DNA from 2 places in the Pseudomonas sp. KK18 genome. Region 2 is predicted to be linked to the other one. Evidence: predicted binding sites of a transcription regulator. Region 2 holds the regulator's gene; the other holds the start of a gene.
The links. The regulator FliA, encoded in region 2, starts transcription of late flagellar genes. The targets are predictions, from matches to a motif close to CTAAAGTTTNNNNNNNNNNNGCCGNTAA.
Positions count from the first base shown of each region.

Region 1 (4,386 bases), 2.5 Mb from region 2:
ACCACCACCACCGCGCGATTGTTCCACTTCCCGGGCGGCGGTGAACTGATCGACTCCCCCGGCATCCGTGAATTCGGCCTGGGCCATGTGAGCCGTGCCGATGTTGAAGCGGGCTTTATCGAGTTCAACGACTTGATCGGCACCTGCCGCTTCCGTGACTGCAAACATGACCGCGAGCCAGGTTGCGCCCTGCTCAAGGCACTGGAAGACGGCCGCGTGCAGCAGCAGCGAATGAACAGCTATCGCTCGATCATCGCCAGCTTGCCCGAGACCAGCTATTAACATGTAGGAGCGAGCTTGCTCGCGAAAAGCTTGAGGGCGCCGCGTGCATTCAGAGAGCACGCGTCATCGTTAACGTCCATCGCGAGCAAGCTCGCTCCTACAGGATGTAGCAGATACAAAAAGGCCGCGATCATCGCGGCCTTTTTGTATCTGCTTACGAGCCAGTGGCTGGCTGAGTCGGATCCTTCACACCGCCATCGTCAAACAGGTTCAGCTTCTGCCGCAGCTCATGGGCTGGCAGCGGCTCCTGCTCGGGCGGCAGTGCGTTCGGGTCTGCCGGCACTTCGCCCGGCGCGCCTTCACCCTGGGTCGGTACCGGTGGCGTCGCAGGCGGTTCGCCTTCAATCGCCCGCTGGGCCTTTTTGGTCAGTACGACGATATCGATGCGTCGGTTGATCGGGTTGAACGGATCCTTGGGATCAAACAGCTGCGAGGAAGCAAACCCCACCACCCGTGCCACTTGCGGGTCCGGATAGCTGCCGGCCACCAGTGCACGACGCGCGGCATTGGCCCGGTTGGCCGAGAGCTCCCAGTTGCCGAAGTCGCCCTGGCCTGCATACGGCTTGGCGTCGGTGTGGCCGCTGATGCTGATCTTGTTCGGCACCGCCTTGATGGTGTCGGCCATGGCCAGCAGGATGTCTTCAAAGTACGGCTTCAAGCGTGCACTGCCGGAATCGAACATCGGCCGGTTGGCGGCGTCCGTGATCTGGATGCGCAAGCCATCCGGGGTGATCTCGAAGGAAATCTGGTCCTTGAACTTCAGCAGTTGCGGGTTTTCCTCAACCTTGGTTTGCAGTTCCTGCAGCAGCAATTCCAGGCGTTCCTGCTCGACCTGTTCGGCCATGCTCTCGACGGTGTCGCGCTCGATCGGGATCTTTTCCTGGGGCGAGTCGGTCTTGATTTCCGGGTTGATGGTGCGCTCGGGCGCCAGTTGCGGCGAACCACCGAGGTCGATCACAAAAGGCGTGCCGCTCTCGGAGAAACCGATGGGGTCCTTGAAGTAACCGGCGATGGCGATCTTCTGTTCCGGCGTGGCAGTGGACATCAGCCACAGCACCAGGAAGAACGCCATCATCGCCGTCGCAAAGTCGGCGAAGGCGATTTTCCAGGCGCCGCCATGGTGCCCCGCAGCGAAGCGCTTGACGCGCTTGATGATGATCGGCTGGTTGTTTTCCATGGCTTAGCGACCGCGAACCGCTTGTTCCAGCTCAGCGAAGCTTGGACGGTGCTTCGGATACAGAACCTTGCGCCCGAACTCCACTGCCAACGATGGCGGCATGCCGGAAGCCGAAGCCACCAGGCAGGCCTTGATGGCTTCGTACAGATTCACTTCTTCCTTGGCATCGTGGGCCAGGGACGTGGCCAGCGGGCCGAAGAAACCGTAGGCCGCGAGAATACCGAAGAAGGTACCTACCAGTGCCGCACCTACGTGCATGCCGATGGCTTTCTGGTCGCCTTCACCGAGGGAGGCCATGGTCACCACGATCCCGAGCACCGCGGCAACAATACCGAAACCGGGCATGCCGTCGGCGATGCCGGTCACGGCGTGGGATGGGTGCTCCAGCTCTTCCTTGAGGCTGAACAGTTCCATGTCGAACAGGCCTTCCAGCTCATGGGGCGCCATGTTGCCGGACGACATGATGCGCAGGTAATCACAGATGTAGGCGGTCATGCGCTCGTCTTTGAGCACGGCCGGGTACTTGGCAAAAATCGGGCTCGCCGCGGCGTCCTCGATGTCGCCTTCGATGGCCATCATGCCTTCGCGGCGGCTCTTGTTGAGGATCTCGTAGATCAGCCCCAGCACTTCCAGGTAGAAGGTGTGGGAGAAGCGCGAGCTGAACATGCCCAGCGACTTCTTGATCACGTGCATCGTCATGTAGCCGGGGTTGGCCTGCAGGAATGCGCCGAACGCCGCACCGCCGATAATCAGCACTTCGAAAGGCTGGATCAGCGCCGCAATCTTGCCGTGGGAAAGGACGTATCCGCCGAGCACGCTCGCGATGACGACGATGATGCCGATAATTTTAGCCATAGGGGATGAGTACTTGCGCCGTCGGGTTCAGGGTCATATTCGCAAGAGTTGAAAACTCTTGTTCTACTTATCGGCAAATCTGCGCCAGACTATAGCCCGTTATGGCGAAAAACCAGTTCGGCCCGTCCCGGGCGTGTTGACCGCAAGTGATGATCGCGCCCCAATCATGGCAAATGAAACGACAGTCCCAACTCAAAAACCCGCCACTCTCGCCGCTTGGATAAAGCGCCTGGACGATGTGCTGTTGCCTGTTCCACAGGCGAGCCACGACCGGGTTTGCAAGGCCATCGGCGACAACCGCAGTTCGTTGCGGGATATTGCAGAGCTGATGCAGAACAGCCCGGCGCTGGTGCTGAGCGTGATGCGCGAGGCCAACAACCAGGCCCACGGCAGCCTCGCGGAGCCGGCAGAAAACCTCGAAGTGGCGATCAATCGCCTCGGCCTCAAGCGCACCGAGGAGTTGCTGCGGCGCCTGCCTTCCGTGCCGCTGAATGAAATCCCCGTGGCGCTGCGCCAGCTGCAGATGATCAGCCAGCACGCGTCGCAACAAGCCAGCGGCCTGTTCGCCAGCCGCCTGGCGCGGTTGTGGCAAGACATTCACTGGGGCAGCCTGCTGTTCCTTTCGCCGCTGTGGCCGATGGCGATTGCCTATCCCAAGCTGCTGGAAGAATGGGAGCTGCGGGTGATTCACAAGGGCGAATCGGCCCGCACAGTCGAACAGGAGCTGTTCGGCGTACGCCTGCTGGACCTGTGCCTGGGGTTGACCAACACCTGGCGCCTGCCGATCTGGGTATCCCAGGGTTATACGTTGCTGCTGACGGAACAACGCTTGCTGGTCAAGGCGCTGAGCATTGCCCGTGAAGACGAGCCGTTGCGCCAACAGCAGTTGCTGGATGCCGACCCGAACCTGCGCCGCTGGCTGAACCAGCCGGCCAACACTGTGCTGTTGGCCAACGGCCTGGCGCTGGCGGCGCAGGAGTCCTGGACCTGCCCGCACACCCAGCGCTGGCAATACCTCACTGCGCTTTACCTGCAGCAACCGTTGGCCGAAGTGCAGCAACAGTCCCACCAACACGCGGCGATCAGCGCCCGCAGCACCCTGATGCGCGACCTGTGGCACCCGGCGCTGTCGTTGATCTGGCCATGGGATGTGCAGCGCGTTCACCACGGCTTGCTGCCGGCACCGCCACCCACCGCCGAGTCCCTGGCGATCTGGCGCAAGCGCTGCACCGAATTGCTCGTAGAGCCGAGCCGCTTTGCCAATGCCATGCACCTGACCACCTGCGCCAAGGAAGCCCTCGTGGCCTGCGGCATGCAACGGGTGATGCTGCTGATGGCGGACAAAACCTTGAGCACGCTACGTGTGCATCAAGTCGACGGCCTGCCGAAGGACGCCGACCACATGAGCCTCGACGTGGCGCAAAGCACCCTGCTGCAACGCCTGCTGGCCAAGTCCGCCCAGGTGCGCCTCAACCCCGACAACCACGCCCAGTTCTCGGCACTGCTGCCGCCGGAACTGCGCCGCCTGTTCAAGGGCGAACACCTGCTGCTGCGCTCCCTGAGTTGCAATGGCCGGGTGGTGATGCTGATGGTGGCCGACCAGGGCGGCGGGCCGTTCTCGGAAACCACCGTGCAGGCCTTCGGCAAAACCGCCCAATGCATCGAAAAGGCCCTGCACAGCTTTACCAACCGCAGTGCCTGACGCTTGCGCTACAATCGCCCTCCCTTAGCGCCCAATTTTTATGCCCAGGAGACCTCACATGCCTGACTTCTCTGGCTTGCCGCTGGTCATCGAGGCCAGTGACCTGCTCGGTCGCCTCGATGCCGAACACCTGATCCTGGTGGACCTCACCAGCGCTGCGCGTTACGCCGAAGGGCATATCCCCGGCGCACGTTTCGTTGATCCAAAACGCACTCAACTGGGCCAGCCACCAGCGCCGGGCCTGCTGCCGGGCAAGGCCGATCTTGAAAAGCTGTTCGGCGAACTGGGCCACACCCCGGATGCCACTTACGTGGTGTATGACGACGAAGGCGGTGGCTGGGCCGGGCGATTCATCTGGATGCTCGACGTC
Region 1 is NZ_CP146605.1:618,719-623,104, reverse strand. It holds gene rsgA (small ribosomal subunit biogenesis GTPase RsgA) at 1-282, shown strand, start outside; partial or broken gene V6607_RS02725 (outer membrane lipoprotein carrier protein LolA) at 285-416, opposite strand; gene motB (flagellar motor protein MotB) at 437-1,459, opposite strand; gene motA (flagellar motor stator protein MotA) at 1,463-2,314, opposite strand; gene V6607_RS02710 (HDOD domain-containing protein) at 2,481-4,016, shown strand; gene V6607_RS02705 (rhodanese-like domain-containing protein) at 4,075-4,386, shown strand, end outside.
Region 1: motA (flagellar motor stator protein MotA) is a predicted target of FliA. The motif match lies at 2,382-2,409, and genes of this name have one in related genera.

Region 2 (4,386 bases):
GAACTGGCGATCAACCCGGGCCAGGTGTTTGGCAGCCTCAACGGGATTACCGCCAAAGATCCGGCTTTTGGCCTGGAAGCGGTATGGATCGAAATCAGCCAGCGCAGCCAGGCGCAGTCGCTGGGCTACACCGTGGTCGACGCCAGCACTGTGGTCGCCACCCACCTCAACCAGATTCTGTACAAGCACTCCCACGAGCTGATTGGCCACGAAGAAGTCCAGCAACTCTTGCAATTGCTGGCCAAGGCCTCGCCAAAACTCGCCGAAGAGCTGGTACCGGGTGTGCTGTCCACCTCGCAACTGCTCAAGGTGCTGCAAGCGCTGTTGGCCGAGCAGGTGCCGGTGCGGGACATTCGCAGCATTGCCGAAGCTATCGCCAACAATGCCGCCAAGAGTCAAGATACTGCCGCCCTGGTGGCCGCAGTGCGCGTCGGATTGTCGCGTGCAATCGTCCAAAGCATTGTAGGGCTTGACTCCGAGCTGCCTGTTATCACCTTGGAACCAAGGTTGGAACAAATATTGCTCAATAGTATTCAGAAGGCTGGGCAGGGCGCTGATGAGGGCGTGTTGCTGGAGCCAAGCATGGCAGAGAAGCTGCAGCGTTCGTTGATCGAGGCCGCGCAGCGCCAGGAAATGGAAGGCCATCCGGTGATCCTGCTGGTGGCTGGCCCCGTCCGGGCGATGTTGTCGCGGTTTGGACGCCTGGCTATACCGAATTTGCACGTATTGGCTTACCAGGAAATTCCTGACAATAAGCAAGTGACTATCGTCGCGACAGTAGGGCCCAACGGCTGAGGTAGTGGGATATGCAAGTGAAGCGTTTTTTCGCCGCCGATATGCGTCAGGCCATGAAACTGGTACGTGATGAGTTGGGCGCCGACGCTGCGATTATCGGTAACCGTCGTATTGCCGGCGGTGTGGAGCTGACGGCTGCCCTGGATTACAAACCCTCGGCCCTGGCGCCGCGCGTGCCGAACATGGAACTGGAAGACGAGCTGCGCAAGACCGCTTCGCGCATTGTCTCGGCCCAGGCTGAACTGAGCATGCGTGGCGACAGCGACGCCTCCACCAATCGCCAGCTGTTTGCCGGGCTGCCGTTGACCGCGTCCGAGCCGCTGGTAGAGCCGACTTTTGTTGAACCACCGCGTCCTGCTGCGCCAGCCCCGGCGCCGGCGGTAGACCAGCGGGTGTTCGACTCGATGCGTTTCGAACTCAACGGCCTGCGTGAACTGCTGGAAGTGCAGCTGGGTTCGCTGGCCTGGAACCAGTTGCAGGGCAGCCAGCCACAACAGGCCAACCTGTGGCGTCGCCTGCAACGCATTGGCCTGTCCGGCCCGTTGTCCCGCGACCTGCTGCAACTGACCACGCAAATTGAAGAACCTCGCCAGGCCTGGCGCATGCTCCTGGCCCACCTGGCGCGGATGATCGTCACCCCGGAAATCGAACCCCTGGAAGAAGGCGGTGTGATTGCCATGGTCGGCCCGGCCGGCATGGGCAAGACCACCACCCTGGCCAAGCTGGCCGCACGTTACGTGCTCAAGTACGGCGCCCAGAACATCGCGCTGGTGAGCATGGACAGCTACCGCATCGGCGCCCAGGAACAACTCAAGACCCTGGGCCGCATCCTCAATGTGCCGGTGACCCACGTCGACCCGGGCCAGTCCCTGGCCAACGCCCTCGACCCATTGCTGCGCAAGCGCGTGGTGCTGATCGACACCGCCGGCCTGCAAGCCAGCGACCCGGCCCTGCGCATGCAGCTGGAAAGCCTGGCCGGGCGCGGGATCAAATCCAGAAACTATTTGGTGCTTGCCACTACCAGCCAGAAGCAGGTATTGACCGCCGCCTACCACAGCTACAAGCGCTGCGGGCTGGCGGGTTGCATCCTGACTAAACTGGATGAGACGGCAAGCCTGGGCGAAGTATTGAGCCTGGCAATCAGTCATGAATTACCGGTCGCCTACCTGACCGACGGGCCGCGGATCCCGGATGATCTGCATCTGCCGCGCCGTCATCAGTTGGTCAGCCGGGCTGTCAGCGTGCAAATGCAGGAAGAACCCAGTGAGGAAGCTATGGCTGACATGTTTGCTGACCTCTACCACAGCCCGAACAAGCGAGTTGGCTGAGGCATCATGGCTTTCTATTTAAAAATGACAGTGAAAAGTATCTACATCGATGGCCTGCCAGCAGTTCGCGCGGCCAACTTATGTAGCCTGCGTCTAAGCAAGACAAGGTAAAGAAATAAAATGGGCAGCATGCATCCCGTACAGGTGATCGCGGTGACCGGCGGCAAAGGTGGCGTCGGAAAAACTAACGTGTCAGTGAATTTGTCCCTGGCCCTGGCAGAGCTTGGCCGTCGCGTCATGCTGCTGGATGCTGACCTGGGGCTGGCGAACGTCGACGTTCTGCTGGGACTGACGCCCAAACATACCCTGGCCGATGTCATCGAAGGCCGCTGTGAGCTGCGCGACGTACTGTTGCAAGGCCCCGGCGGGATTCGCATCGTGCCGGCCGCTTCCGGCACCCAGAGCATGGTGCACCTGAGCCCGGCGCAACATGCCGGCCTGATTCAGGCGTTCAGCGACATCGGCGACAACCTCGACGTGCTGGTGATCGACACCGCCGCCGGGATAGGCGAATCCGTGGTCAGCTTCGTGCGCGCAGCCCAGGAAGTGTTGCTGGTGGTGTGCGACGAACCCACCTCGATCACCGACGCCTACGCCCTGATCAAACTGCTCAACCGCGACTACGGCATGAACCGCTTCCGCGTGCTGGCCAACATGGCCCAAAGCCCGCAGGAAGGGCGGAATCTGTTCGCCAAGTTGACCAAGGTCACGGATCGCTTCCTCGATGTCGCCTTACAATACGTTGGCGCAGTTCCTTACGACGAGTGTGTGCGCAAGGCCGTGCAAAAGCAGCGTGCGGTCTATGAAGCGTTCCCTCGTTCGAAGTGCGCATTGGCGTTCAAGGCTATTGCCCAGAAGGTCGATACCTGGCCGTTGCCCGCCAATCCCCGGGGGCATCTGGAGTTTTTCGTCGAGCGATTGGTGCATCAGACGAGCGCAGGACCGGTGCTATGACAGCCAGCGGCTACAACCTTTACAAGAAGTCGGCACGTGACAGTCAAGTCGAATTGATCGAGCGCTATGCGCCCCTGGTCAAGCGCATTGCCTATCACCTGCTGGCGCGCTTGCCTGCCAGCGTGCAGGTCGAAGACTTGATCCAGGCCGGGATGATCGGCCTGCTTGAAGTGTCGACCAAGTACGACGCGAGCAAGGGCGCGAGTTTCGAGACATACGCGGGTATCCGTATCCGTGGGGCCATGCTCGATGAAGTGCGTAAAGGTGATTGGGCGCCGCGATCAGTGCACCGCAATACGCGGATGGTGAGTGACGCAATTCGCTCAATTGAAGCAAAAACCGGTCGCGACGCTAAAGATCATGAAGTTGCGGCCGAACTCCAATTGAGTCTCGACGATTACTACGGGATTTTGAACGATACCTTGGGCAGCCGGCTGTTCAGTTTCGACGACCTTTTACAGGATGGCGAACATGAAGGGCTGCACGAGGACGGCGCGAGTGCCCATCTCGAACCGTCACGGGACCTGGAAGATGAACGCTTCCAGAGCGCGCTGGCGGACGCGATAGCCAATTTGCCGGAGCGTGAGCGACTGGTGTTGGCGCTGTACTACGACGAAGAGCTGAACCTCAAGGAAATCGGTGAGGTCCTGGGGGTCAGCGAATCGCGGGTCAGCCAGTTACACAGCCAGTGCGCGGCCCGCTTGCGGGGGCGTTTGGGAGAGTGGCGAGCGCGCTGACAGGCAGTGTGGGGACACTGCGAACGATACCGTCCAGGCCCTGCGCCCGGACGGGCTTGGCCCGTGGTGCGCCCCCGGTAGTCCTTTTTGTGTAACGCCTGTTGATTGATATGGCGCGCCCAGGTGCTGGGCGCGTTTAAGACTGCTTGGAGGTCGAATTGGACAAGAACATGAAAATCCTCATCGTTGATGACTTCTCAACGATGCGGCGGATCATAAAAAACCTGTTGCGTGACCTTGGGTTCACTAACACGGTCGAGGCGGATGACGGTATTACGGCGATTCCGATCCTCAACAGCGGGAGCATCGACTTTCTGGTAACGGACTGGAACATGCCGGGCATGACCGGTATCGATCTGCTGCGCCACGTGCGCGCTGATGAAAAACTGCGCAGCCTGCCTGTGCTGATGGTGACCGCTGAAGCCAAGCGTGAACAGATCATCGAAGCCGCCCAGGCCGGGGTCAACGGCTACGTGGTCAAGCCATTCACTGCACTGGCCTTGAAAGAGAAGATCGAAAAGATCTTCGAACGCATCGGTCATTGATGCTGCCACGGGGGAGCTATGGAGCAT
Region 2 is NZ_CP146605.1:5,366,310-5,370,695, reverse strand. It holds gene flhA (flagellar biosynthesis protein FlhA) at 1-795, shown strand, start outside; gene flhF (flagellar biosynthesis protein FlhF) at 807-2,123, shown strand; gene fleN (flagellar synthesis regulator FleN) at 2,244-3,077, shown strand; gene fliA (RNA polymerase sigma factor FliA) at 3,074-3,814, shown strand; gene V6607_RS24045 (chemotaxis response regulator CheY) at 3,985-4,359, shown strand; gene V6607_RS24040 (protein phosphatase CheZ) at 4,378-4,386, shown strand, end outside.